DNA from 2 places in the Cupriavidus sp. 94F1 genome. Region 1 is predicted to be linked to the other one. Evidence: predicted binding sites of a transcription regulator. Region 1 holds the regulator's gene; the other holds the start of a gene.
What was found. Region 1 encodes LexA, which represses DNA repair genes until DNA is damaged. Its sites were predicted from a motif close to ACTGTATNNNNATACAGT; they were not measured.

Region 1 (15,004 bases):
TTTTTTTTCGTGGGTCGCGCCATGCACGAATCGCGCATAAAACCGTGGCGTACCTGAACACCAAAAAAAAAGCAGGCGATGCTCGTCGGGAGTGATCGCCTGTCGGGAATGTCGAGGGGGTCAATGTCCCTCGGGGAAGAGTATCCAACAGCATTATTTGCGACAGAACCCTGCCGTGGTGGGGCAAGACCTCCGCTTTTGAAGGGCAGGCCGATACGTCAAGCTCGGGCTATTGTTAAGACATGCCCTGTCGAGCGGCGCGTAGGTCATGTTACGATGCGCTGAAAAATGCCGCGACATTAGCCGGCATGGCGTGGGAGTCGTATCTTCACGGATGCGGCGCCAAGTGGGGGAAAAGCAGTTGGGCTGGCCGGTTCGAGCGGTGTGACGGGGAATGTCGAAGCCAGTGAATCGGAAGCGAGCCCTGAGGAAACGAAATGGAAGCGGAAGAACCATTCGGTGAAGTCTTCGAGGACTACCGGGTGATCTGGGTAGCCGAGCAACTGCAGGACGGCAAATGGACTGCGCGCTATTGCTGGCACCCAGGCACATCGATCGACGCCGGCAAGGCGTTGCAGCGCGACGTCCTGAATGGCAAGTCGAAACGCTTGCTTGGACTTTTTCCGAGCGAGGCAGAGATCATCGCTGCGATCAAGGAAGCCGTGCTGCTGGAAGCGAAGTGGGTGGGCCCCCGATGAAGTCCGGAAGCCATCCGCCAGCGAATCCGAAATTTTTTTGTGCGGAATACTAGCCATCAGCAGAGAATGCTTGTATAGTCTTGTTCTTCGCTGATCGACACAACGGTCAACGAAAAATCTCTACGGTGGCTGTAGCTCAGTTGGTAGAGTCCAGGATTGTGATTCCTGTCGTCGTGGGTTCGAGTCCCATCAGCCACCCCAAAGAATTCCCTTGCAAAACAGCCGCTTAGTCAAGCGGCTGTTTTGCTTTGCACGCATCCCTTCCCACCATCCCTTCCGCCTGGTGCAACCGACCTGACAGCATCCGATTGCGATCGCATACGCCAAGGCGAAGCCGGTCGATGGGCGAAAAAAACCGGACGTTGGCGGGGTCGACAAGGTCCGGTTCTGCGCATGACGCGAATGCGCAGTGATGCGGTTGCGCGCTGATCCGCGTGGCACGCGGCCAGATTTCAATCGAGCAGTTTCGTGGTCGGTTCTGCCAGTTCCAGCATGCGGCAGATGGCTGCCATGTTGCCGACCATCGTGCGACGTTGCGCGCCCTGGTAGACGCGGACGCCCTTGATTTGCCGGAACGGGACCGGCTTGACCGGGCGGCGGGAAGCGATGGGATTCGATTGCAGCATGGCAACACCTCGTAATTTGCGACAGCAGTGGTCCGCGCCCGTCGTCCAGCAAGGACGGGGCGGCATGGGCAAAGCAAAGCGGGTGACCAGGGCAGACGGCCGTGCTGCCTAAGTCTCGGGAGCCGGAGTCGCTGTCAGGCGCCTCCGATCACGCTAGAAGCCTGACGATCGGATCAGGCCGACAGCGATACCTTCAAGGGAGAACTCGTCGCGGCCCGAATGGAGCACGATGTTCTGGAAATCGGGGTTTTCTGCGATCAGTTCGATCGTGTCGCCGCGTTTCTTCAGGCGCTTGACCGTGACGTCCTCGCCCAGGCGGGCTACGACGATCTTGCCGTTGGCTGCCTCGCTGGCTTTCTTCACGGCCAGCAGGTCGCCATCGAGAATGCCGGCGTCGCGCATACTCAGGCCGCGTACGCGCAGCAGGTAGTCCGGACGCTCGTCGAAGACCGATGCATCCACCTGGTACTGACGGTCGATATGTTCTGCGGCAAGGATCGGGCTGCCCGCAGCGACGCGACCGACCAGCGGCAGCGTCAACTGCAGCACGCCTGCCATTGGCAGCGAGAACTGGTCGGAACGTTCCGAATCGCTGCGTGCCACCTTGAGCCGGATGCCGCGCGATGCGCCGGGGGTCAGTTCGATGACGCCCTTGCGTGCCAGCGCCCGCAGATGTTCCTCGGCCGAATTGGGCGAGGAAAAACCAAACTCGGCGGCGATCTCTGCGCGCGTGGGCGGGAAGCCCGTGTTGCGGATCGTGTCGCGGATCAGATCGAAAATCTGCTGCTGCCGGGGTGTCAGGGTCGCCATGGTTCGCCGGTCTCTCGTGCCGAAGCACTGTATGTTTAAACAGTATGCTGTGATTTTATACAGTATCGTGTGAAGTGCAAGCACAATTTGCGCAGTGGGCTCTACATGGGCGACGGCGGCACCGGTGGCTTCGCGGGTTTGCCAAGGGGGCGCTGGGGCGGGGTGGCAGTTACAATCGTCGGCCAGATCCCGGGCCGCGCCCGCCCGGCCAGCCCCCTCAGTCAGCCTATTTACATGTCAGCGTCTTCCTCATCGTTGCCCCGTGTCGTCGTGCTTGCCACCGGCGGCACCATTGCCGGATCGTCCGGCGACCCCGCCAGCAGTGCCCAGTACCAGGCGGCTACCGTGCCGGTGTCGCAACTGGTCCAGGCCGTGCCCGCGCTGGCCGATGTCGCGCGCGTGGAGGCCGAGCAGGTGGCGCAGGTCGACAGCAAGGACATGACGTTCGGTCTCTGGCAGCAGCTGGCGGCGCGGGTGGCGTACTGGTCCGGCCAATCGGACGTGGCCGGCATCGTGATTACGCACGGCACCGATACGCTTGAAGAAACGGCGATGTTTTTGCACCTGACGCAGCCGTGTCCCGTGCCGGTGATCATCACTGCGGCGATGCGCCCGGCAACGTCGCTGTCGGCGGATGGCCCGCTGAACCTGCTCGATGCGGTGCGCGTCGCGGCCCATCCGGACGCGCGGGGCCTGGCTGTGCTGGTGGTGCTGAACCAGCAGATCCACGCCGGGCGCGACGTGACCAAGGCGCATACGTCCGCCGTCGATGCCTTTGTCTCGCCGAATGCCGGTCCGGTCGGCTACGTGCAGGACGCCTATATTCGATTCACGCGTACGCCGTCCCGGCGGGAGGCGCCGTGCTTGCCGGTGCCGTCGGCCTGGCCGATGGTGGAGATCGTGGTCAGCCATGCCCAGCCGGGCAGGGTGGCCGTGGATGCACTGGTGTCGGCTGGTGTGAAGGGGCTGGTCGTGGCCGCCACCGGCAATGGCTCGGTCCACGAAACCCTGGTGGCGGCGTTGGCCGATGCGGCGGCGGCTGGTGTGGCAGTGGTGCGCAGTTCACGTACTGGCGCCGGCCATGTGTCGATTCCGGCGCGGCCGGCGGCGGGGGCTGGCCTGTTTGCGTCGGCGGCCGACCTCAACCCTTACAAGGCGCGCGTGCTGCTGCTGGTGGCGCTGGCAGCCGACCCCGCGCTCGGCGTCGATGCCGGGCGCCTGCAGTCGCTTTTTGCCGCCTGCTGAGCCGCCTGCACCGCGTACCTTGCGGATTCCCGGGTTTCCGGGCTATACTCGCCGGCTATTCAACCTTGCCGCACCGGACGTGACGCCCGGGTGGCTCATCCCAAAAGGAGCGTCAATGCGTCATTACGAAATCGTATTTATCGTCCATCCGGACCAAAGCGAACAAGTGCCGGCGATGATCGAGCGTTACAAGCAGCTCGTCACGTCGCAAAATGGCCAGATCCATCGCGTGGAAGACTGGGGTCGTCGTCAGATGGCCTACATGATCCAGAAGCTGGCCAAGGCTCACTACGTTTGTCTGAACATCGAATGCGGCAAGGACACGCTGGCTGAACTCGAGCACGCGTTCAAGTTCAATGACGCCGTGCTGCGTCACCTGATCGTCCAGACCAAGAAGGCTGAAACCGCGCCGTCGCCGATGATGAAGGAAGTGCAGCGCGAAGAAGCCCGCAAGGCCGCGCAAACGACCACGGAAGGCCAGGCCGCCTGAGTGCGGACTGCTGTGTCGCGGTGAACCAGCTTCGGCTGACCGCCACGCTCGCCGAGCGAGATACGCTGCGCTATACGCCAGCCGGCATCCCTGTCGTCAACTGCATCCTGCAGCATGCCGGCGAGGTGATGGAGGCGGAAACGCCCAGGCAGGTGGAATTCGCAGTGGTGGCCATGGGCATCGGCCCGATTGGCCAGCGGCTCGAGCGCATGCCGCTCGGCACGCTGCTCGACTGCGAAGGCTTTCTGGCCCGCAAGCACCGCAACAGCAAGACACTGGTCTTTCACATCACTCGATGTAAAGCATTCGAAAAGGATTGAATCATGGCATTCGTCAAACGTGACAACAAGAACAAGAAGCGCTTCCAGCAACAGAACCCGCTGTTCAAGCGCAAGCGCTTCTGCCGCTTCACCGTGGCTGGCGTCGAACAGATCGACTACAAGGATCTGGACACGCTGAAGGACTTCATCGGCGACAACGGCAAGATCACGCCGGCTCGTCTGACCGGTACCAAGGCGCACTATCAGCGTCAGCTGGATACGGCCATCAAGCGCGCCCGCTTCCTGGCGCTGATGCCGTACACCGACCTGCACAAGAACTGATAGTCCCGGGACCGCAAGGAGAAATACACGATGCAAGTCATTCTGCTGGAAAAAGTCATCAACCTGGGCAACCTGGGCGACATCGTTCGCGTGAAGGACGGTTACGCACGTAACTTCCTGATCCCGACCAAGCGCGCTCGCCGTGCTACGCAAACCGCCATCGCCGAATTCGAAGTGAAGCGCGCCGAGCTGGAAAAGGCCGCTGCCGCCAAGCTGGCTGCTTCGCAAGCCGAAGGCGAGAAGCTGAACGGTCTGACCGTCCAGATCACGCAGAAGTCGGGCGTGGACGGCCGTCTGTTCGGTTCGGTGACCAACGCCGACATCGCCCAAGCCCTGGAAGGCCAAGGCTTCAAGGTCGAGAAGTCGCAAGTGCGCCTGCCGAACGGCCCGCTGAAGATGGTTGGCGACTACGCCGTTGGCGTGTCGCTGCACACCGACGTGCTGGTCGACATCACCGTTTCGGTGCTGGGCGAGCACGTCTAAGCTGTACGCGTCCACGATGTGCCGGTCCGGACCGGCGCGTCGGATGCACAAAAAAGGCAGGAGCCACGCTCCTGCCTTTTTTTGTTTTTTGCGTGGCGCCCGGCGCCGTTATAATTCCCTCCCATGAACGCGCCCGCCGCAGATCCCCAACTAGACAACCTCAAGGTTCCTCCGCACTCGATCGAGGCCGAACAATCGGTGCTTGGCGGGTTGCTGCTGGATAACGCCGCCTGGGACCGCATCGCCGACTTCCTGTCCGAAGCCGATTTCTATCGGTTTGACCATCGGGTGATCTTCCAGAGCATCGCCCGCCTGATCTCCGCCACCAAGCCGGCGGACGTGATCACGGTCTTCGAAATGCTTCAGGTGGCCGGCAAGGCCGAGGAAGTGGGCGGGCTGGCCTATCTGAATTCGCTGGCGCAGAATACGCCGAGCGCAGCCAATATCCGTCGCTACGCCGAGATCGTTCGGGAACGCTCGGTCCTGCGCAAGCTTGTGACGGTTGCCGACGACATCGCTTCCGCGGCTTTCGCGCCCAAGGGGCGCGAGGTGCGCGAACTGCTCGACGAGGCCGAATCCAAGGTTTTTGCGATTGCGGAAGAAGGCTCGCGTGGCCAGAAGGGCTTTCAGGAGATCCAGCCGCTGCTGACGCAGGTGGTGGAGCGGATCGACGAGCTCTATCACCGCGACAGCACCACGGACGTGACCGGCGTGCCGACCGGCTTCATCGACCTGGACCGCATGACCAGCGGTATGCAGCCGGGCGACCTGATTATCGTCGCCGGTCGCCCCTCGATGGGTAAAACCGCGTTTTCGCTGAATATTGGCGAGCATGTGGCGGTAGAGCAGGGCTTGCCCGTGGCCGTGTTCTCGATGGAAATGGCAGGCGTGCAGCTGGCCATGCGTATGCTGGGCTCGGTGGGTCGCCTGGACCAGCACCGCCTGCGTACCGGCCGCCTGCTGGACGAGGACTGGCCGCGGCTGACGCACTCGATCCAGCGCATGAACGATGCGCAGCTGTTCATCGACGAGACGCCTGCGCTGAATCCAATGGAATTGCGGGCCCGTTCGCGCCGGCTGGCGCGCCAGTGCGGCCAGCTGGGCCTGATCATCATCGATTACCTGCAGCTGATGTCGGGATCGGGTGGCGGGGAAAACCGGGCCACGGAAATTTCCGAAATTTCTCGGTCGTTGAAGGGGCTGGCCAAGGAGCTCAACTGCCCGGTTATCGCGCTGTCGCAGCTGAACCGAAGCCTGGAGCAACGTCCGAACAAGCGCCCCGTCATGTCCGACCTGCGCGAATCGGGCGCCATCGAACAGGATGCCGACGTCATTCTGTTCATCTATCGCGACGAGGTCTACAACCCTGACTCGCAGGACAAGGGGACTTCCGAAATTATCATCGGCAAGCAGCGTAACGGGCCGATCGGCACCGTTAGGCTCACGTTCCTGGGTCAATTCACGAAGTTCGACAACTTCAGCGGCGGCCCGGCGTTCTTCGACAACGACACCTGATTCTCAGGGGGTTACACCGCTGGACGGTGCAACCCTGTAAAATATTGCGCTTTGATGACAGCCGCCCACGAGGCGGCTGTCGTGCGATTGCTCTGCCTCCCATTTGCAACACACAACCGAGCGTGCCGTCAGGTACGCCACAAGGACATTTCATGTTCGGCCGTTTCATGCCCACCGAGGGCAAGTTCTTCGAATACTTCAACCAGCACGCCGATTGCGCCGTTACCGCCGCGCACGAGCTGGAAGCGTTGGTCAATGACCTGCCCAACGCCGAAGGCCATGCCCGACGCGTGCAGGCTACCGAAAAGAAGGCAGACCGTATCACGCACGACACGATCGACCTGCTGCACAAGACCTTCATCACGCCGCTGGACCGTGACGAGATCCACAAGCTCATCACGACCATGGATGACATCCTGGACCTGATGGAGGACGTGGCCGAGACGATCTCGCTGTACGACGTCACGCACCTGACCGACGAAGCCCGCCGGCTGGCCACGATCTGCGTGCAGTGCTGCGAAGCCGTCAAGATCGCCGTGGGACTGCTCGAAGACATGGGCAACGCCAGCACGATCCTGAAGACGGCCCAGCAGATCGACCAGCTCGAATCGGAAGCCGACCGCGTCATGCGCTCGGCCATGTCGAAGCTGTTCCGCGACGAGACCGACGTCAAGCGTCTGATCAAGCTGAAGGCGATCTACGAGCAGCTGGAGTCCATCACCGACAAGTGCGAGGACGTGGCGAACATCATCGAAGGCATCGTCCTGGAAAACGCCTGAGGCTCCCACTGGCATGCAAACAGTACAAATGAGCTTGTGGGTCATCGGGTTGCTGGTGGCGCTGGCATTGCTGTTCGACTTCATGAACGGCTTTCACGACGCGGCCAATTCGATTGCCACGGTGGTCTCCACGGGCGTGCTGAAGCCGCACCATGCCGTGGCCATGGCGGCCATGTGCAACGTGGTGGCGATCTTCATCTTCCACCTGAAGGTGGCGGCCACGGTGGGTACGGGCACGATTGACGTGCATATCGTCGATCACTACGTGATTTTCGGCGCGCTGGTCGGCGCTATTGCGTGGAACGTGATTACCTGGCTGTACGGTATTCCGTCGTCGTCGTCGCACGCGCTGATCGGCGGCCTGGTGGGCGCCGCGGTGGCCAAGGGCGGCACGGGCGTGCTGGTGGGCAACGGCCTGCTGAAGACGGTGGCCTTCATCCTGATCTCGCCGCTGCTGGGCTTTATCCTGGGCTCGCTGATGATGGTGATCGTGGGCTGGACGTTCTTCCGGACGCCGCCGTCGCGCGTGGACCGCTGGTTCCGCCGGCTGCAGCTGGTTTCGGCGTCGCTCTACAGCCTGGGACACGGCGGCAACGACGCGCAAAAGACCATCGGCATTATCTGGATGCTGCTGATCGCCAGTGGCCACGTGGCCGTCGGCGGTGCGGAGCCGCCGATGTGGGTCATCGTGAGCTGCTACGTGGCCATTGGCATGGGCACGCTGTTCGGCGGCTGGCGGATCGTGCGGACCATGGGCCAGAAGATCACCAAGCTGAAGCCCGTGGGCGGCTTCTGCGCGGAAACCGGCGGCGCGATTACGCTGTTCATCGCTTCGGCGCTGGGCGTGCCGGTGTCGACGACGCATACCATCACCGGCGCCATCGTCGGCGTTGGCTCGGCGCAGAAGATGTCGGCCGTGCGCTGGGGCGTGGCGGGCAATATCGTATGGGCGTGGGTGCTGACGATTCCAGCATCGGCGTTCATGTCGGCCATCGCCTGGTGGATCGGCAAGCAGATCCTGTAAGCCTTGCCGGACGTATCGGCAGATGAAAAAGCCAGGCATTGCGCCTGGCTTTTTTGCTATTGATTAGCGAATGCCGCGATCGGGTCGTCGTCCGGCGGTGGGGCTGAGGGTGCGGCGGGCGCCGGCATGGGCGAGGTCGGGGCGGGCGTGATCGACGGTGCAGGGGCCGGCGCAGGCGCAGGCGTCATTGGCAGATTGCTGGCCGCCACGACACGCCGCGCGCCGTTGTAGCGCGAGGCCCAGTAGGACTTGCCCATGTCTTCGAGCCGGACCGTGCCGCCGGTGGCCGGCGCGTGCACGAACCGGTTCTGTCCGACATAGATGCCGACATGCGAGTTGGCGCGGCCGGTGGTATTGAAGAAGACCAGGTCGCCCGATGCCACGTCGCTACGGTCGAGCGATACGCCGCGCTGGCCCATCTGCTCGGTGGTGCGCGGCAGGTTGACGCTGGCGGCGCGCTGCACCACGTAGCGGACCAGGCCGCTGCAGTCGAAGCCGGAATCGGGCGTGTTGCCGCCGTAGCGGTAGGGCGTGCCGACCAGCGACATCGCCTGGATCGAGATTTCTTCCAGGCCGGCGCTCGGGTCGATCATGGGCTTGCCCGGGGTCCGGGGCAGCGAAGACGTATGGCGGGCAGGGGGGCCGCCGGCGCAAGCGGCCAGCAACAGGGCGCTGGCACACAGTGCAGTCAGGGCGAGCCGGGACGAACTCCGCGATGGCGGAGCCGGGGACATCGACACACGCGCCGGGCGCGGTGAGGGCGGCAATAAAAGCGGGCGCTGCGGCATCCTTCTTGTCGTTCGGTTGCCGGGTCAGGCGTCCGCCCCACCGTACAGGGTGGGTGCCAGCGAAAATTTCCAGGTGGAACTACCAAGTAGCACTACCAGCGCAACTGCGCGTTGCGCGTACCGGTACTGATCTTGATGGACTTTGGCTGACCCTTGTAACTGGCCTCGATATTGTAGCTGCCTTCCGGCGCACGTATGAGGCAGCGCGGGCCGCCCGCACGGAAATCGGCCACATTCTGGCCGTCGCGTGTCAGTTTTACGTCAACATCGGCCAGGTATTCGCCATTGGCCCCCCGGGTGAACAGGATGCCCATGTTGAAGTTCTTCTCCTGTTCGGCCAGCCTGGCCCGTTCGTCCTCGGCAATGCCGCCGCAGACATAGCTGACCGGGCCCATGGTGCGGATCACCATTTCATTGCCTGCCGGGGCGCTCGCTGCCGGGGCACTGCCTGCCGGCGTGCTGGCGTCCGCGGCCTTGGCCGGCTGCAGGGCGGCCGCCACGATGACCGTGGCGCCAATCAGCGCAGCCACGGCAAGGCGCTTGCGCCGGGCGGCGCGCGCGTTATGGGAAAACAGGGTCCTACTGGTGGACAGGTATCTGCTGAAAGACTGTTGCCTGTTCATCGACGCCTCCGTATCGACATGAACACCCGGTCATCATAGCCGGGTCGTGCGGTGCTGGCTGTCGGCCAAACGCCGACGCTGTGGGTTGCACCACACTACGCGATGCGGCCACGGCCGGCCATGGAACAGGCCGGCCGTGGAAGTGCCAGGTTTGCAGTGACTGACGCGTTACAGCACGTCCGCAGCGTGGTCGGCCAGGCGCGAACGCTCGCCGCGGGCCAGCGTCACATGGCCGCTATGGCTCCAGCCCTTGAAGCGGTCCACCACGTAGGTCAGGCCGGACGAGCCTTCGGTCAGGTACGGCGTGTCGATCTGCGCGATATTGCCCAGGCAGATGATCTTGGTGCCGGGGCCCGCCCGGGTAACCAGGGTCTTCATCTGCTTCGGCGTCAGGTTCTGCGCTTCATCGATGATCACGAACTTGTTGACGAAGGTACGGCCGCGCATGAAGTTCATGCTCTTGACCTTGATACGCGAGCGGATCAGTTCCTGCGTCGCCGCGCGGCCCCATTCGCCGGCGCTGTCGTCGCTCTTCTGCAGCACTTCGAGGTTGTCGTCGAAGGCCCCCATCCACGGCTGCATCTTCTCTTCCTCGGTGCCCGGCAGGAAGCCGATGTCCTCGCCCACGGGCACGGTGGCACGCGTGACGATGATCTCGTTGTAGAGCTTCTGGTCCAGCACCTGTTCGAGGCCAGCTGCCAGCGCCAGCAGCGTCTTGCCGGTGCCGGCCTGGCCCAGCAGCGTCACGAAATCGACGTCGGGGCTCATGAGCAGGTTCAGCGCAAAGTTCTGCTCGCGGTTGCGGGCCACCACGCTCCACACGTTGTTCTTGTTGTGGGTGTAGTCCCTGAGCGTCTGCAGCAGGGCGGTCTTGCCGTTGATCTCCTTGACCTGGGCGTACAGCGGCAGGCTGCCGTCCATCGGCTCCAGATAGACGAACTGGTTGACCAGGAACGACGGCACCAGCGGGCCGGTCAGGCGATAGAACATCGTGCCCGACTTCGGGTCCTGCCAGCTTTCCACGCCCTTGCCGTGCTTGGCCCAGAAGTCGTTGGGCAGCTGCATCACGCCCGAGTACAGCAGGTCCTTGTCTTCCAGGACCTGGTCGTTGAAGTAGTCCTCGGCCGGCAGGCCCAGCGCGCGGGCCTTGATGCGCATGTTGATGTCTTTCGACACCAGCACCACCTGGCGCTCCGGATACTGCTGCTGCAGCGCGCTGACCACGGCCAGGATCTGGTTGTCGGCCTTGCCTTGTGGCAGGCCCTCGGGCAGCTTGATGTCGTTCAGGCGGGTCTGGAAGAACAGCTTGCCGGCCGCGTCGCGGTTGCCGAGCGTGGCCAGCGGCAGGCCTTCGTCGAGCACGCCGTCGGTGCCGCCCACGAGCTGGTCCAGCGTGCGGCTGACCATGCGCGCGTTGCGTGCGACTTCGCTCATGCCCTTCTTGTGGTTGTCCAGCTCCTCGAGCGTCATCATCGGCAGATAGATGTCGTGTTCCTCGAAGCGGAACAGCGAGCTCGGGTCGTGCATCAGCACGTTGGTGTCGAGCACGAACAGCTTGCTGGGGCCTGCGGACTTGCGCGTGCGGCGCGTGGGGCCGGCGGCCGGCTTGACCAGGCTGACGGACGGCGATGCCGGCGGGGTGGCGACCGGCGCCGGGGCGTCGGCGGTCTTGGCCCGGGTTGTGCTGCCGGCGCGTGCGCGGGTGGCGGGCGCCTCGGTGTCGCCGGTCTCGAGCAGTGCCACACGCTCGAGGACCGGCACGGGTTTCTTACCCTGCGCGGCTTTGGCCTTGGGCAGTGTCACCGGAGCGAACTCGCTCGGGTCCAGCAGTTGGGCAGGCTTGGCGGGCATGGTAGGCAGCGGCATGCTTGGCTTTCCTTTCAGGGGAGCAAACGGGGGCGAAAAAGCTGGCTTACAGCCGGGCGTACAACCAGGAAACGGCGGAAATCGGGAAAACCGGAGTGGCGGGACGCAAGGCGTCCCGGAAGGAAACCAACCAGGAAACAAAAAAGCCGCCAGTCCTGGAATACAGGGGTGGCGGCTTGTCTGCGGTCCCGCGACGCGGCAGGTCCGCTACCAGCCCTGGGACTGTGCCTGTCGGGCCGGGACGTTACTGCAGCGTGGCAACTGTGATCGGAACGCATTGAGGCCAAATCTACCCGAAGGTTTTGGCTTTTGCAATCGGTCAGACTCTCGTCGCGGTTGCGCAACTGTCATCGGGCCGCGCAACGCGCGGGTTGCCTCGCCGAGGATGTTCCGGTTCACATCCCCTTGACGATTTCCAGCACCTCGTCCACGTGGTTCGGCACCTTGATGCCCCGCATTTCGTGGCGCAGCACGCCCTTGGCGTCGAGGATGAAGGTGCTGCGCTCGATGCCGCGCACTTCCTTGCCATACATCTTTTTCATCTTGATGACATCGAAGAGGCTGCAGATGGCTTCGTCCGCGTCGGAGATCAGCTCGAAGGGCAGCTCCAGCTTGGCCTTGAAGTTCTCGTGCGACTTCAGGCTGTCGCGCGAAATGCCGAAGACCCTTACGCCGGCGGCCTCGAAGGCGTCATGCTGGTCCCGGAAATTCATGGCCTCGGTGGTGCAGCCCGGCGTGTTGTCCTTCGGGTAGAAGTACAGCACCGTGGTCTTGCCGCGCTGGTCGGCAAGACGGAAATCCCCGCCCGTAGCGGGGGCCTGGAAGTCGGGAACGGCCTTGTTGAGACTGACGGTCATGCTGGTGGCTCTCCTGGATGGCAGTGCATCATCGGTGACGGCAGCGGCCGATTATTGGTGGTGTTCGCCCGGACCTGCGCCATGGCGGGTGCAGATTGGGGCAGTTGGCCGGACTTCAAGCGTGGCGCAGCCGCAACCCGGCAAAAAAGCGGCGCCTGGGCAGCCGAGACCGACACGTCAGCCCTGTGCAGCGGGCTCCACCAGCAGCACCGCCGCGACCTTGCGGCCCTCGGCCATCAGAATATTGTAGGTGCGGCATGCAGCCTGCAGGTCCATGGCGTCCACGCCGATATGCAGGCGCGCCAGCGCTGCCGTCAGGCGCGGATGCGGAAAGCGCAGCCGGTTGCCGGTGCCCAGCAGCACGACTTCCGGCTTCTTCTCCAGCAGCGCCTCGAAGTGGGTCGGTTCCAGGTCTTCGAAGCGGCCCACCGGCCAGGGCGCGACATCGCCCTCGGGCATGACCAGCACCGACTGGTCGTGTCGCACCGCATTGATTTCGACATAGCCGGGGCCGTAGCCGGTCACGGTATTCAGGTTCTGGGGTTGGTCGGCGTGGAGTTTCAAGGAGGGGGCCTCATGCCGCCCGGGGTGTCCGGAGGCCGCTCCCTGGGGTGGGACGGGCGGCCGGATCGGCTACGGAAGGGGCGGGCGGCGGGTTGGTGGCAGGATCGTGCGCGCGGGGAGCCAAAAGGCTCGCTGCAATGCAAGAATCCATGCCGAAGTCTGTCATAATCCGATATCTTATAGCTTTTGGTGCGACACGCACTTTTCGTGTCCGGTAGCTCATCGTTAAGAGCACGCTCAATAGAGCATCGACCTTTGCTGAGACAAGGGGAAGGCCTCGGCCTGAACCGTCCAATCTCAGCCATTTCTTGCTTTGACAAGCCCAGCCGCAAGGTTGGAGCGAGTCCATGTGTTGTGGGAAGGCCAGCGTATCGGCTAACACACAGCTTGCTTTCTGCTGGATGGATTTCCAGCCATTGCCCAAAGGCGTGGACGCTTGCCTTTGGGCAGGTGTCTTTGCAGTACGCACGCTCCCCGGAGGGTGCGGGTGGACATGCAGCAGCAGTTTCGCTGCGTGTTCGCTACATAGCATTTAAACCGGCCCAATAGGGGCGGCGCTACGTTCTTTGGGACGCAGACCATGCGCTCGCAAGAGCCCGTCTGTCGTCAAGCGCCTGCCAGCACGGAGGCACTGAAGCAATGAAGTGAGGTTCCCGGAGCGATAGCTCTGCGCGTTATGGTTCGGTCGAATACACCCGCGAGGGTGCCTCGATAGAGAACCTGCTATGCGACTAGCAGTAGCCTAGGGAGACATGCGTCACTGGTAACGGTGGGGTGTGAAGCTCTCCTGACAACGTAGCCCCTGTAAGGGTGCGTCCCTGTCGTGAGATAGGTTCGCAGAGACTCCGAGCAGCAATGGGGTCAAGGAGCCAGGCTGACTGGTATGGGCAATGTAAGTGAACTGCTGATAAACGTCGTAAATAAGGCGGTGCCAAAGCTGCTGATAGGCACTAACCAAACGGTACGTGATCGGATGCTCCGCTCGAAAGTCGGAGTACGTCGCTAGATAGATCACCGGCGAAGAGGCAGGCCCTAACCCAGTCGTGTAATGCGCAGGGAACGTGGTAAGCCCGTATGGCTGCCGGAGCGCCATATGGCTCTGGCAGGCGAACCGCAAGGGACGCTGTTGGCTGTGCGGGTATGGGAGGTTGGAGAAAGCGAACGCCGGGTTGTAATGATCCGGATAGGGGTTGAAACATTACCTCACGCGAAAGCGGGCAGACTTCCAACTGGTCTTTCGTCGCAAGACGGCTGACTGAACTCGCTTGTTTAATTTTCTTCCCTTTGGGGGGTGACATGCCCCCAAGGGGGCATGTTGTCTCTGCTGTTTGGGGAAGTCCTCAAGATAGGAGAGCAGCATGGAAGCATTGATCCGCGAGGATGAATCTGCGCCCTCCGGCATCCCGCAGCGATGGGGCGACATCAATTGGCGCCGCGTCGACCGGAATGTTCGGGCAATGCAGATTCGAATTGCGAAGGCAACACAGGAAGGGGATTGGCGCAGGGTGAAAGCCCTGCAACGATCCCTGACCCGCTCGTTTTCCGCCAAAGCATCGGCGGTGAGGCGAGTGGCGATGAACCAAGGTGCGCGGACGGCAGGAGTCGACCGCGTAGAGTGGGACTCACCTGAAGCCCGATGGGAAGCCATCGGGCGGTTGAAGCGCCGGGGGTATCGCCCGCTGCCGTTAAGGCGGGTGTACATCCCCAAGGCAAATGGGAAAGAACGCCCTCTGGGCATTCCGACCATGCACGACCGGGCCATGCAGGCGCTGTATCTGCTGGCGCTGGAACCGGTGTCCGAAGGAACGAGCGACCCGAACTCTTACGGGTTTCGGATCAATCGCTCTACTGCGGATGCCATGTCCCAGCTGTTTGTTTCCCTATCCAAGAAAGCCTCGGCTCAATGGGTGCTGGAAGCAGACATCAAAGGGTGCTTTGACCATATCAGCCACGACTGGCTGGAGCGCAATGTCCCAATGGATAAAGCAATCCTACGGAAGTGGTTGAAAGCGGGCGTGGTATTTCAGGGCCAGT
Region 2 (15,004 bases), on a different contig from region 1:
GGGCTCGAGCTTGCGGCCAAAGTGCGCTTCGTGCGGGTGGACCAGCTTGACCTGTTTCGCGCTCAATCCGGCGGTGTTGCAGACCAGATCGACCGCCTGCGTGGCGTCGGCCTCGGTGTCGTAGAGTGCGGCGATACGGGTATTGGCCGCCTCGCCTGAAATCAGATTGCCTGTCATGTCTGGGCTCCTTTGTGCCGGACGCATCGACCGGACGATTCCTGGATGGCCCCCCCCTTCCAGATTTCTCATATTTCTTCTGTGTTCCCCGTTCCATCGTAGCGTTCGCGCCGCTTTCGCCACGTCGGCATGCGGCCGCACGGGTCTGTAGGACGACGCCGAAACTGGCCGATGTCCGAGTTTCGGCCGACAAAATTTTGATGCATCGCAGAATGACGCGCCCGCTCCCGTCGCCTATAAATCAACGGCTGTCGCGCGTACCGAGGTTTCATGACACAAAACCCGACCCGGAGGAGACGCATACGTGACCGTCCAGAGCACATCGCTGCAGAAGGCCTGCCGGCTGCTGCGCGCGCTGTCGGACACCCGCAATGCCCGGCTGACCGATCTGGCTGCCGCCGCGCAGGTCGACAAGGCGTCGGCCCTGCGGCTGCTCGATACGCTGATTGCCGAAGGCATGGTCGAGCGCGACCCGGCCACCAAGGCGTTTTCGCCGGGACGCGAATGGCTGACCCTGCAGGCGGCCGCGCAGCGCCGGCTCGACATACGGCCGCTGGCGCGCCCAGCCCTGATCCGGTTGGCCCATACATTTGAAGATTCGGCGATTCTCTCGGTGCCTGGCGGCTGGGAATCCGTGTGCCTGGATTTGCGCCTGGGCACATTCCCGATCCGTGCCAATTACCTCGATGTCGGCAGCCGCCGCCCGCTCGGCGTGGGGGCGGGCAGCCTGGCGCTGCTGGCCGCGCTGCCCGACGACGAGATCGACGCGGTGCTGGCGTGCATCGCCCCGTCGCTGAAACGCTATCCCCGGATCGATGCCGACATGCTGCGCCGCCACGTGGAAACCACGCGCGCGCGCGGCTATGCCGTGCTGCTCGATGTCGTGGTCGAGCGCATGGGCGGCATCGGCATCGCCCTGCCCGGCCCAGACGGCTATCCACTGGGCGCCATCAGCATTGCCGCCCTCAACGAACGCATTACCGAACGCGAGGCCGCACTGGCGCGCGCGCTGCGCCGCGAGGCCGACGCCATCGCCGCCACCTGGCGCCATCCCACCCGCCAACCACAGGCACAACCGAAGGAGGCTTGAAGCATGCGCTGGAAGCAACGTCCAGAAGGCTCAAACTGGGGCGATTTCGGGCCCGACGATCAACTGGGCCGCGTCAACCTGATCGGCCCGGAACAGGTGGTCAAGGGCGCCCGCGAGATCCAGGCCGGCATCAGCTTCTGCCTGTCGATGCCGCTGGACTATCCGGGCGGCAACAAGCTCAACCCGCGCCGGCATCCGCCGCAGCTACGGCCCACCTTCCGCGATGACATCCCGTACCTGAATTTTCCGCTGGCCAAGGTCAACCCGGCCGCCACCGACGTGATCAGCGACGACCAGGTGCTTCTGTGCCTGCAGTATTCGACGCAATGGGATTCGCTGGCGCACGTGGGCGCGCTGTTCGATGCCGACGGCGACGGCCGGCCCGAACGCGTCTACTACAACGGCTACCGCGCCAACGCCGATATCGTGGGCCCGGTGGACTACGCCGACGATGACCACTTCGAGGCGCACGACTGCGGCCACGGCCACGCCAGCCACGCCGACGCGCTCGGTATCGAGAACTTCGCCGTCAAGGGCATGCAGGGCCGGGGCGTGGTGGTGGACCTGGCCGATGTCTTCGGCACGGACTTCCGCAATGTCGGCTACGACGACCTGATGCGCGCCATGGAGGCCCACCGCGTGGAAGTGGAGCGCGGCGACATGCTGCTGTTGCGCACCGGCTTTGCCGAGGTGGTGCTGTCGATGCAGCGCAATCCCGACGAGGCCGTGCTGCACCACAGCTGCGCCGCCCTGAACGGCCGCGACAACCGGCTGCTGAACTGGATCACCGACGCCGGCATTGCCGCCCTGATCGCCGACAACTACGCCGTCGAACGCTTCCCGGCGTTGCCCCCGCCCGACGACACCAGGGCCCATCCGCTGCTGCCGCTGCACCACCACTGCCTGTTCAAGCTGGGGCTGCCGCTGGGCGAACTCTGGTACCTGCGCGAACTGGCCGACTGGCTGCGGGCCCATCGGCGTACCCGCTTCATGCTGACCGCGCCGCCGCTGCGCCTGCCCGGGGCCGTCGGGTCGCCGACCACGCCGATCGCAACCGTATAGCACGGAGCGGATACCAGGCTCCCCTCTCCCACATTGTGTGAGAGGGGAGAAAACAAATGACATAACAAGACGGAGGAGACTATGACATCAACCTTGAAACGGATCGCCGCCGCCGCGCTGGCCGTGGCATCGCTAGCCGCCCACGCCCAGCCCAAGGCCGGCATTTCCGACGATGTGGTCAAGATCGGCCTGCTGCTGGACATGAGCGGGCTCTATGCCGATGTCACGGGCCGGGGCAGCGCCACGGCGGCCCAGATGGCCATCGACGACTACGGCGGCAAGGTGCTGGGCAAGAAGGTGGAGCTGGTGGTGGTGGATCACCAGAACAAGGCCGACGTCGCCGCCAACAAGGCGCGCGAATGGTTCGACCAGGACAAGGTCGATGCCATCCTGGACGTGGCCGCGTCGGCGCCGGCGCTGGCCGTGCTGGACGTGGCCCGGCAGAAGAACAGGATCGTGGTGTTCTCTGGCCCGGGCACCGAGCGCATTACCAACGATCTCTGCACGCCGGTTTCGGTCCACTACGCCTATGACACCTACGCGCTGGCCAACACCACGGCCCGCGCGATGGTGCAGCGCGGCGGCAAGACCTGGTTCTTCCTGACGGCCGACTACGCGTTCGGCCACACGCTGCAGCAATCGGCCACGACGGTGGTGCAAGAGGCCGGCGGCCAGGTGCTGGGTGCGGCCCGGCATCCGATCAACACCAGCGACTTTGCCTCGTACCTGCTGCAGGCCCAGGCCAGCAAGGCGCAGGTGGTGGGCCTGGCCAACGCGGGCGGCGACACCGTCAATGCCATCAAGGCCGCGTCGGAATTCGGGCTGACGAAGAACGGCACCCAGAAGATGGCCGGCCTGCTGCTCTATATCAACGATATCCACGCCATCGGCCTGAAGACGGCGCAGGGGCTGGTGCTGACCGAGGCGTTCTACTGGGACATGAACGACGCCACGCGGGCCTGGTCGCGCAAGTACTTCGACAAGGTCAGGAAGATGCCGAACATGAGCCAGGCCGGCGTCTATTCGTCGGTCACGCACTATCTGAAGGCCGTGCAGGCCGCCGGCACCGACGAGACCGCCGCCGTGATGAAGCAGATGAAGGCGCTGCCAATCCAGGACTTTTTCGCCAAAAACGGCCGCATCCGCGAGGACGGCCGCATGATCCACGACATGTACCTGTTCGAGGTCAAGAAGCCCGAAGAATCGAAGTACCCGTGGGACTACTACAAGTTGCTGGCCACGGTGCCCGGCGACCAGGCCTTCATGCCGGTGGCCAGGTCGCAGTGCCCGCTGCTCAGGAAATGAACGCTGCCGCGACGGCTGCATTGGCGATACCCAGCTACGTGCGCGGGGCGGGCAACACCCGCTTCGGACGCCTGCCCGGCAGCTCCCCGCTGACGCTGATGGCACAGGCCGCCGATGCCGCGCTCGATGCCGCGCGGCTGGCGCGCGCCGAGGTGGACGGCGTGTTGTGCGGCTACGCCACCACGCTGCCGCACCTGATGCTGGCCGACCGTTTCTGCGAATTCGCGTCGCTGCAGCCGGCCTATGCCCACGGCATGGCTGGGGGCGGCGCCACGGGCGGGCTGATGGCGATGCTGGCGCATGATCTGGTGCGCGCTGGCCGTTGCCGCAACGTGCTGGTGGTGGCTGGCGAGAACCGCCTCAGCGGCCAGAGCCGAGATCAGTCGGTACAGACGCTGGCGCAGGTGGGCGAGCCCGAGATCGAAGTGCCGAACGGCGCGTCGGTGCCGGCCTACTACGCGCTGCTGGCCTCGCGCTACCTGCACGAGGTGGGCCTGGATGCCGATGCGCTGTCTGACTTCGCGGTGCTGATGCGGCGCCATGCCGCCGGGCACCCCGACGCGCACCTGCGCGATCCGCTGTCGCTGCAGGCCGCCCGCCAGGCACGGCCGATCGCGTCGCCGCTGCGGCTGTCGGACTGCTGCCCGATCTCGGACGGCGCCGTGGCGCTGGTGGTATCGGCCGAACCGGGCACCGGCACGCCAGTACGCATCGCAGGCGCCGGCCAGGCGCATCGGCACCAGCACCTTGGCGCGCTCGACGACGTGATGCGCAGCGGCGCATCCGACGCCGCCGGGCGCGCCTTGGCCGAAGCCGGCTGCGCGCTGGCCGATATCGACTATCTGGCGATCTACGACTCGTTCACGATCACGCTGGTCATGCTGCTGGAGGAAATCGGCATCGCCCCGCGCGGCCAGGCCGTCGCCCGGCTGCGTGCCGGCGATTTCGACACAGATGGTGCGTTGCCCCTCAACACGCATGGCGGGCTGCTGGCATTTGGCCATTCGGGCGTGGCGGGCGGATTGATGCACCTTGCCGAAGCGGCGCGCCAGCTGGCCGGCCGGGCCGGCGCCCGGCAATTGCCGCAATCTCGGAAGCGCGCCTTGTTTCATGCCGATGGCGGCGTGCTGTCGTCGCATGTGAGCCTGATCCTGGAGACCGCATGAGCGAACCGCCATCCCAATCCCCCTACACCGAAGGCCTGGCCGCTGGCGTGGTGCGCTACCAGACCTGCGAGATCTGCGGCGCCTGGCAGCCGCTGCAGCGCCATGCCTGCCGCACCTGCGGCAGCCGGCAACTGGCCTGGCGCGATGGCAACGGCCAGGCCAACGTCTACGCAGTGACCGAGGTGTTCCGGGCCCCCACCGAAGCTTTCCAGCCGCTGGTGCCTTACACGCTGGTGCTGGCTACCCTCGATGAAGGCCCGCGCGTGATGGGCCACGCCGACCCGGGCATCGCCATTGGCGACCGCGTGCGCGCCGCGGTGTTCCACCACGCCGGGCAGCCGCTGCTGCGTTTTTCCCGGATTTGATCTGAACAGCCATCGGCAGACCTCAAAACAATGTCCTCCGCCCTCTCCACCCTCGCCACCCTGCTCTCGCCCCGTTCGGTCGCCATCGTCGGCGCCTCCGACAACATCCACAAGATCGGCGGCCGCCCGATCCACTACATGCAGACCATGGGCTATACCGGCGCCATCTATCCGGTCAACCCGCAGCGCGCATCGCTGCAGGGGCTGCCCGCGTACCCGTCGCTCGATGCGCTCCCCGAGGCGCCCGAACTGGCGGTGATCGTGGTCGCCGGTGACGCGGCCGTACAGGCCGTGGCCGACTGCGCGCGGCTGGGCGTGGGTGCCGCCATCGTGATCGCGTCGGGATTCGGTGAGGCGGGCGAGGCAGGCAGGCGCCAGCAGGACGACATGGTACGCATCGCGCGGGAAGGCGGGCTGCGCATCGTCGGCCCCAACAGCCAGGGGCTGGCCAACTTTGGCAATGGCACGATCGCCAGTTTTTCGACGATGTTTATCGAGATTCCGCCGCAGGATGGCCCGGTGGCAGTGGTCAGCCAGAGCGGCGGCACGGCGGCGCTGGTCTACGGCCTGTTGCGCAACCAGGGGATCGGCGTACGGCATGTGCATGCCACCGGCAACCAGGCCGATGTGACCGTCAGCGAAATCGCGCTGGGCGTCGCGCAGGACCCCGATGTGCGCCTGCTCTTGTTGTATCTGGAAACGTTGACTGACCCGCAGATGCTGGCCGAAGCCGCTGCCGTGGCCCGCGCGCGCGGCATCCCCGTGGTGGCCGTCAAATCAGGCCGCTCGCAGGCGGGCGCCCGCGCCGCCGCATCGCACACCGGCGCCATGGCCAACGAAGACCGCGCCGTCGATGCCTTTCTGGCGCGCCATGGCATCTGGCGCGTCGAAGACGCCCACGCGCTGGCACGCTGCGCCCCGCTCTACCTGCGCGGCTGGCAGCCGGCCGGCCGCCGGCTGGTCGTCGTCAGCAACTCGGGCGCCAGCTGCGTGATGGCCACCGATACCGCCGATACCCTCGGCATGTCGATGGCGCCGCTGTCCGCCGCCACGCAATCCGCGCTGGCCGAACGCCTGCCCGGCTTTGCGGCCACGGCCAATCCGGTGGACGTCACCGCTGCCCTGCTGACCAACAGCGGCCTGTTTGGCGATGTCCTGCCGGTGGTCGGCGCCGACCCCTCCGCCGATCTGGTCCTGCTCGACATTCCGGTGGCCGGCATGGGCTACGACGTCCCACGCTTTGCCCGCGATGCCGCACGGTTTGCCGACCAGGCTGGCAAGCCGATCGCCGTGGCCGCGTGGCAGGACACGGTGGTCAGCCAATTCCGCGCGGCCAACGTGCCGACGTTCGTGCACGCCGCCGATGCGCTGGCCGCCTTCCATCAGCTGACCGCCCACCAGCAACTGCTGCGCGACGTGGCGGGCGAGCCCGCCATGCCGCCGATCGTTCCGTTCAACATCGCCACGCCTTCCCGCACGCTCAGCGAGGCCGCCAGCCTGGCCCGGCTGGCAGAAGCCGGCGTGCCGGTGGTCGAGCACTACCTGTGCCAGAGCGCCGACGACGCCGTGGCGGCGTGGCAGCGGATTGGCGCGCCGGTCGCGGTCAAGGCCAGTTCCCCGGCTGTGCCGCACAAGAGCGAACACGGCCTGGTGGCCCTGAACTGCAACAGCCGCGATGCAATTGTCGACGCCTTCCACAAGCAAACGCAGACACTCGACGCCATGCACGCCCCATGCGAAGGCGTGATCGTCGCGCGCATGTCGCGCGGCCAGCGCGAATGCATGGTCGGCGCCCACTGGGACCCGGTCTTTGGCGCAGTGCTGCTGGTGGGCGACGGCGGCAAGTACGTAGAAGTGGTGCGCGACACGGCGGTACTGCTGGCCCCCGCCAGCCCAGCCGCCATCGAACGCGCGATACGCAGCCTGCGCATGGCCCCACTGCTCGACGGCGTACGCGGCGAGGCCGCCCTCGATGTTGCCGCCCTGTGCGACGTGGCCGCCAGGGTCGGCAACCTCGTGCATCAGGCGCAAGGCCAGATCCGCTCTGTGGATCTGAACCCGGTCATGCTCGGGTCAGAGGGGGCGCTGGTGGTGGATGGGTTGATGGAGGTGGCGTAGCCGGTCCGGATATGGCTTCCAGCTACCAAAGGATAGCTACCAAAGGGCGTCGTCAGGCACCATCGGAGAAAAGTGCCCAGGCTGATTGATCCAACCATTTAAGCCGCCGTCGCATCGCATGCGCCATGTGGGGAAGTCTTTGGCGGCTTGCTGGACAACGCTGCATTTCGTGCCTGGCGGGAGAACCGCCAGTACCGGAAAACGCTCGGGGTGCTTGTCCGTGCTACTGGGACGAACGTCTACCATGTCGACGTAGAGCTTTACCGGTCTCACGGCCGTATATGTTTTCCAGTCGAGAAGCCGGTATCCACCGAACGTCATCAGAAAGCCGCACACGACCAACGCCGACAGCAGCGCCACCGCCAATCGCTTACCAGTTACCAGATGCACCGCCATGCCATCCCTTCGGGTAATTGCGCGTCTCCACTAACCGAGAGGAACGCCCCAGCATCTTGAGCATCTCCTTCGGCGACACGGGGAGGTCAAAGAAGCGGGGATCCTTCGACACCACGCCCGCGATCGCCAGGACTTCGGCAACGTTGGAACTGCACGAGTTGGTCAACAGGTTGTAGCGTTTGCCCGCCGACACCCGCCTTTCGAGTTCGGCTCGCATGCGTTCCTTTTCGTCCGGGGTCACCCAGAGCAGAAAGCCGATTCCATCACGATGCGCCCCTCGACGGTGCCCATCAAAATCTACCCAAGGCGGCCGGGTCTGTCCGATGACATAGTCCCGATACGATCCGGTTTCGTATTGGCTAAGTACCCGACTGTAGACAATCCCATCGATCTCGATGGCAACATGGCCCCATTGGGACCCGGCCGATATAATCGCGCCATCCAGCACTAGCACTTCAACGAATTCGCGCTCGACTTCCACGTTCTTGATGGCGTCATCCTTCATGCTGGTTGTCGTACGCGTCGCAATTCGCTTAAATCGTTTTCCCTCGGCATTCGTTACGAACACGGTCATGCTTCCCCCTCCACGTAGATGGTGATGTGTTCAGACTCGACGGTGGCGGACAGCATGTGGGTTTTGCCTTCGGCGTCCGTTGTCCCGAACTCAAGACTGCCATCCGCTCTTTGCAGGGCATACGCAACACGAGTCAAGGGCGCCTTGGAACGGCTATCCCGCAATACGAATCGCTCGTTGAACATGGGACCCGCCGAAGCCGGAACATCGGGGCTTGGTGCGGAAGCCGTGGCGCCCGCAGTTGCCGCGAATGGCGCAGCCACCGCTCGATCAACGACCTCGATGGAAAAATCTTGCTGCGAATGGATAACGCGGGGCGGCTCGGCGCACTTGCAGTACACGCGCGCGCCGCTCACCAGGAGCCGCATTCCCATGACATCGAAATTTGGGGTGCAGTCGTTATAGACGCGACCCTGGGCCTTGCAGGCCGGGCAAGTGGCCGTGTCGCCTTCCAAGGCGACGGTCTTGCCGTGATGCGTGAAGAAGAAACGTTTGTCGGCGATCAGGACGCCGCCCGTTGTCGTGGCGTCGCCGTCCCGCAGTGCATACCTGATATCAGCCATGTCGTCTCCATCAAGAATGGCGCCCATTCTTGATAGGCCCCGATGGACACGCAATCGCCGAACGCTGAAACCGGGCACAGCATCGAACCCCCGCCCCGATTGTTCACATCTCAAGACAAACTGTCAGACGATTCGCTCTTCTTTGCTTTGTCGCTAATCGTTACATTTCAGGCGCCGCATCGCGCCTGAGCCCTTACGGAGGCGCGCGTGCGCGCGTCTCACTACAAGGATAACGAAGCATGAAGACCCGTCTCGCCTGCCTGGCCGCCATGGCCGTCCTGCCTGCCCTGCCCGCCACGGCGCAGGCTCAATCGAGCATCACGCTGTATGGCGTGGTGGATGCCGGCGTGGAGTTCCTGACCCACGCCCCGAACACCACTACCGGCGGCAGCAACAATCTGGTGCGGATGTCGGCCGGCAACCTGTCGACGTCGCGTTGGGGCCTGCGTGGCGCCGAAGACCTGGGCGGTGGCCTGAAGGCGGTCTTCACGCTGGAGAGCGGTTTTGATCTGGATACCGGCAGCCTGAACCAGGGCGGCCGCCTGTTCGGCCGGCAGGCCTTCGTGGGTCTGCAGAATCAGTACGGCACGCTGTCGCTGGGTCGTCACCAGACGGTGCTGTACGACTTTTCGCTGGCCTACGACCCGATGGCCATCGCCACGCGCTATTCGGTGTTGATGCATGACAAGTGGATGTCGGGCCGTGCGGACAATTCGCTGAAGTTCACCGGCCAGACCGGCGCGTTCTACTACGGCCTGTTCTACAGCACCGGCTACGACAGCAGCGCCGGCGGCGAAGTGCCGGGCGACTACAAGGCTGGCCGCAACTGGTCGGTGGCCGGTGGCTACGATGCCGGTCCGGTGTCGGCACGCGTGGTCTATGACGAAGTGCGTGGCAGCACCGTCGCCACCGACGACAACCGCGAGCGCCGCGCCACCATCGGTGCCAGCTACAACTTTGGCCGTGGCCGCGCGTTTGCCGGCTATCGCTGGTACTACGGCGACTTCGCCAGCAGCTCGCTGCGCACCAACCTGTACTGGGTCGGCGCCACCTACCAGGTGACCCCGGCCATCGCCGTGACCGGCGCCGCCTACTACACCGACGTGCGCAACAGCAACGGCGATCCGTACAGCTTCGTGCTGTCGGGTACCTATGCGCTGTCCAAGCGCACCGACCTCTACGCGATCACCGCCTACGCGCAGAACCGCAGCGGTTCGTCGATGGGCCTGTCGGGCTTTGGCCCGTCGCTGAACGGCAGCGCCACCACGCTGACCGCCACCAGCGAGCAGGTACGTGCCGGCCAGAGCCAGTTCGGCGCCATCATCGGCGTGCGCCACCGCTTCTGATCCACGTCTGATCCACGTCTGATCCACGTCTGACCAACGATTGAGCTTCATCGGATCGTAAAGCGTCCAGACTCCACGGCGAAGACTTTCCCTTCGTCTTTCTATGGGCCCGCACAGGTCACTGCCTGGCGGGCCTCTTTCTTTTGTGGCGGCTGGCGGTCTGGTTTGCTCCCCTCTCCCGCAGGCGGAAGAGGGAAGCAAACCGAGGGTGCATTAAACGCTTGCGGCCAACCCCAGCGTCTTCAGCGCCGCGTCCAGCGACGCCTGTTGCTCTGCGGCGTACAGCGCCAGTTCATCGCTGACCGTCGCGCCCAGCGCCTGCTCGAAAGCCGCGCGGTTGGGCGATGCCTGCAGGTCGTCGCGGTTTTCGTCGCCCAGGTTCGACTGGAAGATGCCGGCGGCGCTGACCGGCAGGAAGTCTTCGTAGGTGATCGGCTCAGCCACCAGCGCGCCGGCGGCAATCAGTGCTTCCAGATCGCCACCATCGGCCGCCGCATTGCCCACCGCGTAGCGGTAATACGCCAGGCCCTGCTGGCGCAGCGACTGGTGGTCGTCCGGGAACGCCCGGAAGACGTCGCCAAGCGTCTTGCGATAGGCGTCGGCGTTCGAACCGTCGCCAGCCGGGGTGATGACCTTGCGTACTTCGTTCAGCAGTTCGTCGTAGAGCTTGCGGCCCTTGGCGGTCAGCGCCACGCCGCGTTGCTCGATCTCGCCAAAGCGCGCCGTATGGGTGCCGGCTTCGCCGCCATCTCGGAAGGTGACCGGCTCGCTCAGGGCCAGGAAACTGGTCTGACGCAACAGGATCGGGCAGCGGCGCGTCGGCGGGCCTTCCACCACGGCCTTCGGGCTGATGCCGCGTGCCGGCATCTGCGTCTGGACGATATCGATGTCCAGCGTGCGCGGGGTCAGGTGGTTGATGTGCGGGCCGGGGAAGCACACGATGTCCGCGATCAGCGGATGCGTCTTGCGCAGCTTCCAGTACAGGTCGGCTTCGACGGTGGACTTGCCGTGCCAGCGGAATGTCTCCAGCGCCTCGGCCACGAAGCGGGCGGCGTCGTCGGCAGCCAGGCCGCCCTGCTGCTCGGCGCGCTCGATCAGTGCCAGGCAGCCCGGCGTGAAGATCGACCGCGTGGCCAGCACTGCCGCGGCGGCGTCGCGCAGCGCGGCGTCCTGGATCAGGTCCAGGCGCAGTAGCGACGTGAAGACGCGGAACGGGTTCTCGGCCAGGCCGGCGGTGTCCTTCGGCCGGAACGCCGTGGAGTGGACCGGCACGCCGGCCACGGACAAATCGTAGTAACCCACCGGGAACATGCCCATCACGGCGAACAGGCGACGGATCGTGGCCAATTCCTCAGGTGTACCCACGCGGATGGCGCCGTGGCGCTCCACCTCGATGCGCGATTCCTGGCCGGCCGCACCGGCGGCCACGGCACCGACGCTGGCCAGCACTTCGGCATTGACATCGGATACCAGCGCCATCAGCGTGCCGTACTGCGGCACCTCGGCACGGTACATATCGGACATGGCGCGCGAGAACTGGGCGCGGATCTGGCTGGGGGACGTGAAAGCGGCAGACATGTTATTCCGGGGACGACGGGATCACAAAAAGAGCCGCCAAGTGTGGTCGGGCGGCTTTCGGGCGGCAAGTGATATTTCCGGGCGACTTGATGCGCTTTACGCATTAACTTGATGCCCGGCCGGATGGGCGATCGGAATTCAGGTGCCCTCGCACTGGCGCAGCAGCCAGTCGGCAAACAGCGCCGCCTTGTCCCGATCCGTGCCGTCGCCGGGTTTGGCCTGCCGGTAGGTCAGGAAATAGGCGCCGTGCCGACCGGACGCCGGCGCCCCGGCGAACGGCAGCGCCGCCAGCTGGCCGCTTTCGATCTCCGTGCGCACCATCATTTCTGGCAAAACGGCGATGCCAAGCCCGCAGATCGCTGCGCCCGTGACCATCGTGAACAGGTCGTAGCGCGGCCCCAGGCGCGCGCGGCGCCGGATCGCCTCGTCGTCGCCGCCGAACCAGTCGGGCCATGCATCGGGGCGGCTGGCCAGATGCAGCAGCGGCATGCTCAGCAGGTCTTCGCGTTGGCGCAGGGCCGCGCCCTGCAGCAGTCGCGGGCTGCACACCGGGATCGACGGCCCCTCTTCCAGCAGCGTGGCCGACGGATGCCCGTCCCAGGCGTCGTTGCCAAAATAGATGGCCGCATCGAACAGCGAATCGGCAAAGTGGAACGGCTCGGGCCGCGCGTGGATATTGACGACGATGCGTGGATGCTCGGCCCGGAAGCCGGCCAGGCGCGGAATCAGCCATTGCGTGGCGAAAGTGGGCACGACGGCGAGTTCCAGCACCTCCATGCCGCCAGCGCGCGACGCCAGATCCTTGGTGGCGCGCTCGATGGCCTTCAGTTCGGCGCGGATGTCGCGCACATAGCGGTCGCCGTCGGGCGTCAGCACCACGCGCTGGCGCACCCGTTCGAAGAAACGCACGCCTAGCCGTTCCTCCATGGCCTGGATCTGCCGGGAAATCGCGCTTTCGGTGACGTTCAGTTCGGCCGCGGCGCGCGTGAAGCTGCCAAGTCGGGCAGCGCACTCAAGCATCTGGAGTGCGATCAGGCTGGGCAGGCGCATGGTTCAGGGGGCTGGCAATGAGCAAAAAACACGGCGGATGCGGAATTCACGGGCGCGCGATGGCTGACAGGATGCGCCTGAGCTTGTCGGGGTTGCGTTGTGCGTGGATGCTGACAATGCGCTCGCCATCGGTCTCGATGCTCTGGGCCGATTCGAGCTGGCCATCGACAAAGCGCAGCAGCGCCCACTGGCCGTTGAGCACCACCATTTGCACATGCACCGCCAGGCCGCGCCGCTGCGCCGCGAAGAGGACTTGCGCGATCTTGCCGCCGCCGACCAGCGGCTTCGGAAAGCTCGACACCTTGCCGCCGCCGTCGCCAATCAGCGTGGCTTCGTCGGCCAGCAGGTCCCGGATCGCGTCGAATGTGCCCTGCTCCAGCGCCTGGGCAAAGCGCCGCACCAGGGTCAGGTGCGCGTCCTTGCGTACGGGGGATTGCGGTCGGGCATCGCGCAACTGGGTCTTGGCGCGGCTCACCAGCTGGCGGCAGGCCGCCTCGCTCTTGCCGATGACCTCGGCCACCTGGCTGTAGTCGGCGTCGAACACTTCACGCAGCAGAAAGGCCGCGCGCGCTTCGGGCGTCAGGCGTTCCAGCAGGAACAGGAACGCCACCGACACGTCGTCGGCACGCTCGTAGAGGGCTTCGGGCGTATCGGCGCCTTCGGACATTAGCGGCTCAGGCAGCCAGATACCGGCGTAGTGCTCGCGCTGCAGCCTGGCCGCGCGCAGATGATCGATGGCCAGCCGCGTGGTCACCGATACCAGCCACGCCTCGGGGTTGTCGATGGCGTTGCGATCGGTGCCGTGCCAGCGCAGCCAGGCGTCCTGCACGACATCCTCGGCCTCGGCCACGGCGCCCAGCATGCGGTACGCAATGCCCTGCAGGCGGGGGCGAAGCTGGTCAAAGGTCTGGCTGTGATCGGGGGCAGGCGCGGCCATGGCACAAGTGTCCTTGCGGTGGGCTGCCATTGTGGCATTGGCGCCCCCTCGCCGTCTCGCATCGTGTCTGACTGCGCCCTTGAAATTTCCGAACCACTGTATATATTTACAGTGTACTGTATGGATAGACAGTACCAACGTCGTGAGATGGATTAAACAGTGTCGGAACCTTCGGAGCCCTGAAATGGAACACCTGATCCGTGTGCAGAATGAATATGACCGCCAGGTACTGGTCTGGCTGCGTGGACGGATTGGCGACGCAGCCTTGGTGTCGGCCGCGCGCCGCACCGCCGCGGACGGGAAAAAGCCTTATCTCTCAACGATTTGCCGCCTGCTGAACATCCGGCCGCCGTCGCGCCGCAGCTTTGCCGACGAGGCCCGCAAGACCCACCGGGCGGTGGGTGAACGTTATCTGGCGCAGATCCGCCAGATCCTGGCCAAGCCGGGCGCCCCGCACGCACAGCGCGAAACCGGGCATGAGGCCCGGCCGCAGGGTTCCCTCTTCTAGGCACCGTTCGGACGCCGCCGAGGTTTAGTCCGAATTATTGAAATCCTATAATTTGGACTAAACCGCTGGCAGATCCTGCTTTCAGATCACTTTTTGCTGACCTGTTCACCGCCCTATCATTGCGGCAGATCGGTCACGCGCATCGCCGGCGTGATCTGCCGCGGATCGGTCACCAGTTCCAGCACGGCCGGCTTGCCGGCCTGCTGCGCCCGTTCGAAGGCGGCGGCGAAGTCCTCGGTCCGCTCCACGCGCTCGGCCCAGGCGCCGCAAGCCTTGGCCATTTGCACAAAGTCGGGATTGACGATGCGCGTGCCGCTCTGGCGGCCCGGATAGCGGCGCTCCTGGTGCATCCGGATCGTGCCGTACATGCGGTTGTTCACCACGATCACGATCAGGTTCACGCCGTGGGCGGCGGCCGTGGCGATTTCCTGCGGATACATCAGAAAACAGCCGTCGCCGGCAAAGCACACCACGGTTTTTTCCGGAAAGCGCAGCTTGGCGGCAATGGCGGCCGGCAGGCCGTAGCCCATCGCGCCGCACGTCGGGGCCAGTTGGGTACGCGAACGCTTGTAGGCATAGAAGCGGTGCAGCCAGACCGTGTAGTTGCCAGCGCCGTTGGACAGCATGGCGTCCTCGGGCAGCACCCGGTTCAGGTGCGCCATGGCGGCGCCCATGTCCACGCCGGTCAGTTCGGCGTGAGGCTTCGGCGGCGTGACAAAGGCCTCGTGGTCGGCGCGCGCGCCGGCGGTCCAGTCCGTCCAGGCCACCG

Region 2: AC3FJ6_RS17705 (CppA family protein) is a predicted target of LexA. The motif match lies at 13,823-13,840, and genes of this name have one in related genera.

The regions. Positions count from the first base shown of each region.
Region 1 is NZ_JBYOJT010000001.1:67,070-82,073, reverse strand. It holds gene AC3FJ6_RS00385 (hypothetical protein) at 438-698, shown strand; tRNA gene AC3FJ6_RS00380 (tRNA-His) at 824-899, shown strand; gene AC3FJ6_RS00375 (hypothetical protein) at 1,151-1,324, opposite strand; gene lexA (transcriptional repressor LexA) at 1,478-2,134, opposite strand; gene AC3FJ6_RS00365 (asparaginase) at 2,369-3,379, shown strand; gene rpsF (30S ribosomal protein S6) at 3,495-3,869, shown strand; gene priB (primosomal replication protein N) at 3,890-4,189, shown strand; gene rpsR (30S ribosomal protein S18) at 4,193-4,471, shown strand; gene rplI (50S ribosomal protein L9) at 4,502-4,954, shown strand; gene AC3FJ6_RS00340 (replicative DNA helicase) at 5,078-6,469, shown strand; gene AC3FJ6_RS00335 (DUF47 domain-containing protein) at 6,622-7,248, shown strand; gene AC3FJ6_RS00330 (inorganic phosphate transporter) at 7,262-8,272, shown strand; gene AC3FJ6_RS00325 (C40 family peptidase) at 8,329-9,006, opposite strand; gene AC3FJ6_RS00320 (hypothetical protein) at 9,153-9,683, opposite strand; gene AC3FJ6_RS00315 (PhoH family protein) at 9,852-11,549, opposite strand; gene AC3FJ6_RS00310 (peroxiredoxin) at 11,945-12,406, opposite strand; gene AC3FJ6_RS00305 (Mth938-like domain-containing protein) at 12,584-12,970, opposite strand; gene ltrA (group II intron reverse transcriptase/maturase) at 14,329-15,004, shown strand, end outside.
Region 2 is NZ_JBYOJT010000006.1:356,394-371,397, forward strand. It holds gene AC3FJ6_RS17635 (riboflavin biosynthesis protein RibA) at 1-177, opposite strand, end outside; gene AC3FJ6_RS17640 (IclR family transcriptional regulator) at 482-1,267, shown strand; gene AC3FJ6_RS17645 (cyclase family protein) at 1,271-2,329, shown strand; gene AC3FJ6_RS17650 (ABC transporter substrate-binding protein) at 2,411-3,634, shown strand; gene AC3FJ6_RS17655 (thiolase family protein) at 3,631-4,800, shown strand; gene AC3FJ6_RS17660 (Zn-ribbon domain-containing OB-fold protein) at 4,797-5,165, shown strand; gene AC3FJ6_RS17665 (acetate--CoA ligase family protein) at 5,196-7,283, shown strand; gene AC3FJ6_RS17670 (hypothetical protein) at 7,320-7,679, opposite strand; gene AC3FJ6_RS17675 (hypothetical protein) at 7,654-8,253, opposite strand; gene AC3FJ6_RS17680 (PAAR domain-containing protein) at 8,250-8,816, opposite strand; gene AC3FJ6_RS17685 (porin) at 9,056-10,162, shown strand; gene hglS (2-oxoadipate dioxygenase/decarboxylase HglS) at 10,376-11,740, opposite strand; gene AC3FJ6_RS17695 (LysR substrate-binding domain-containing protein) at 11,879-12,790, opposite strand; gene AC3FJ6_RS17700 (RNA polymerase sigma-70 factor) at 12,837-13,727, opposite strand; gene AC3FJ6_RS17705 (CppA family protein) at 13,912-14,235, shown strand; gene AC3FJ6_RS17710 (thiamine pyrophosphate-binding protein) at 14,352-15,004, opposite strand, start outside.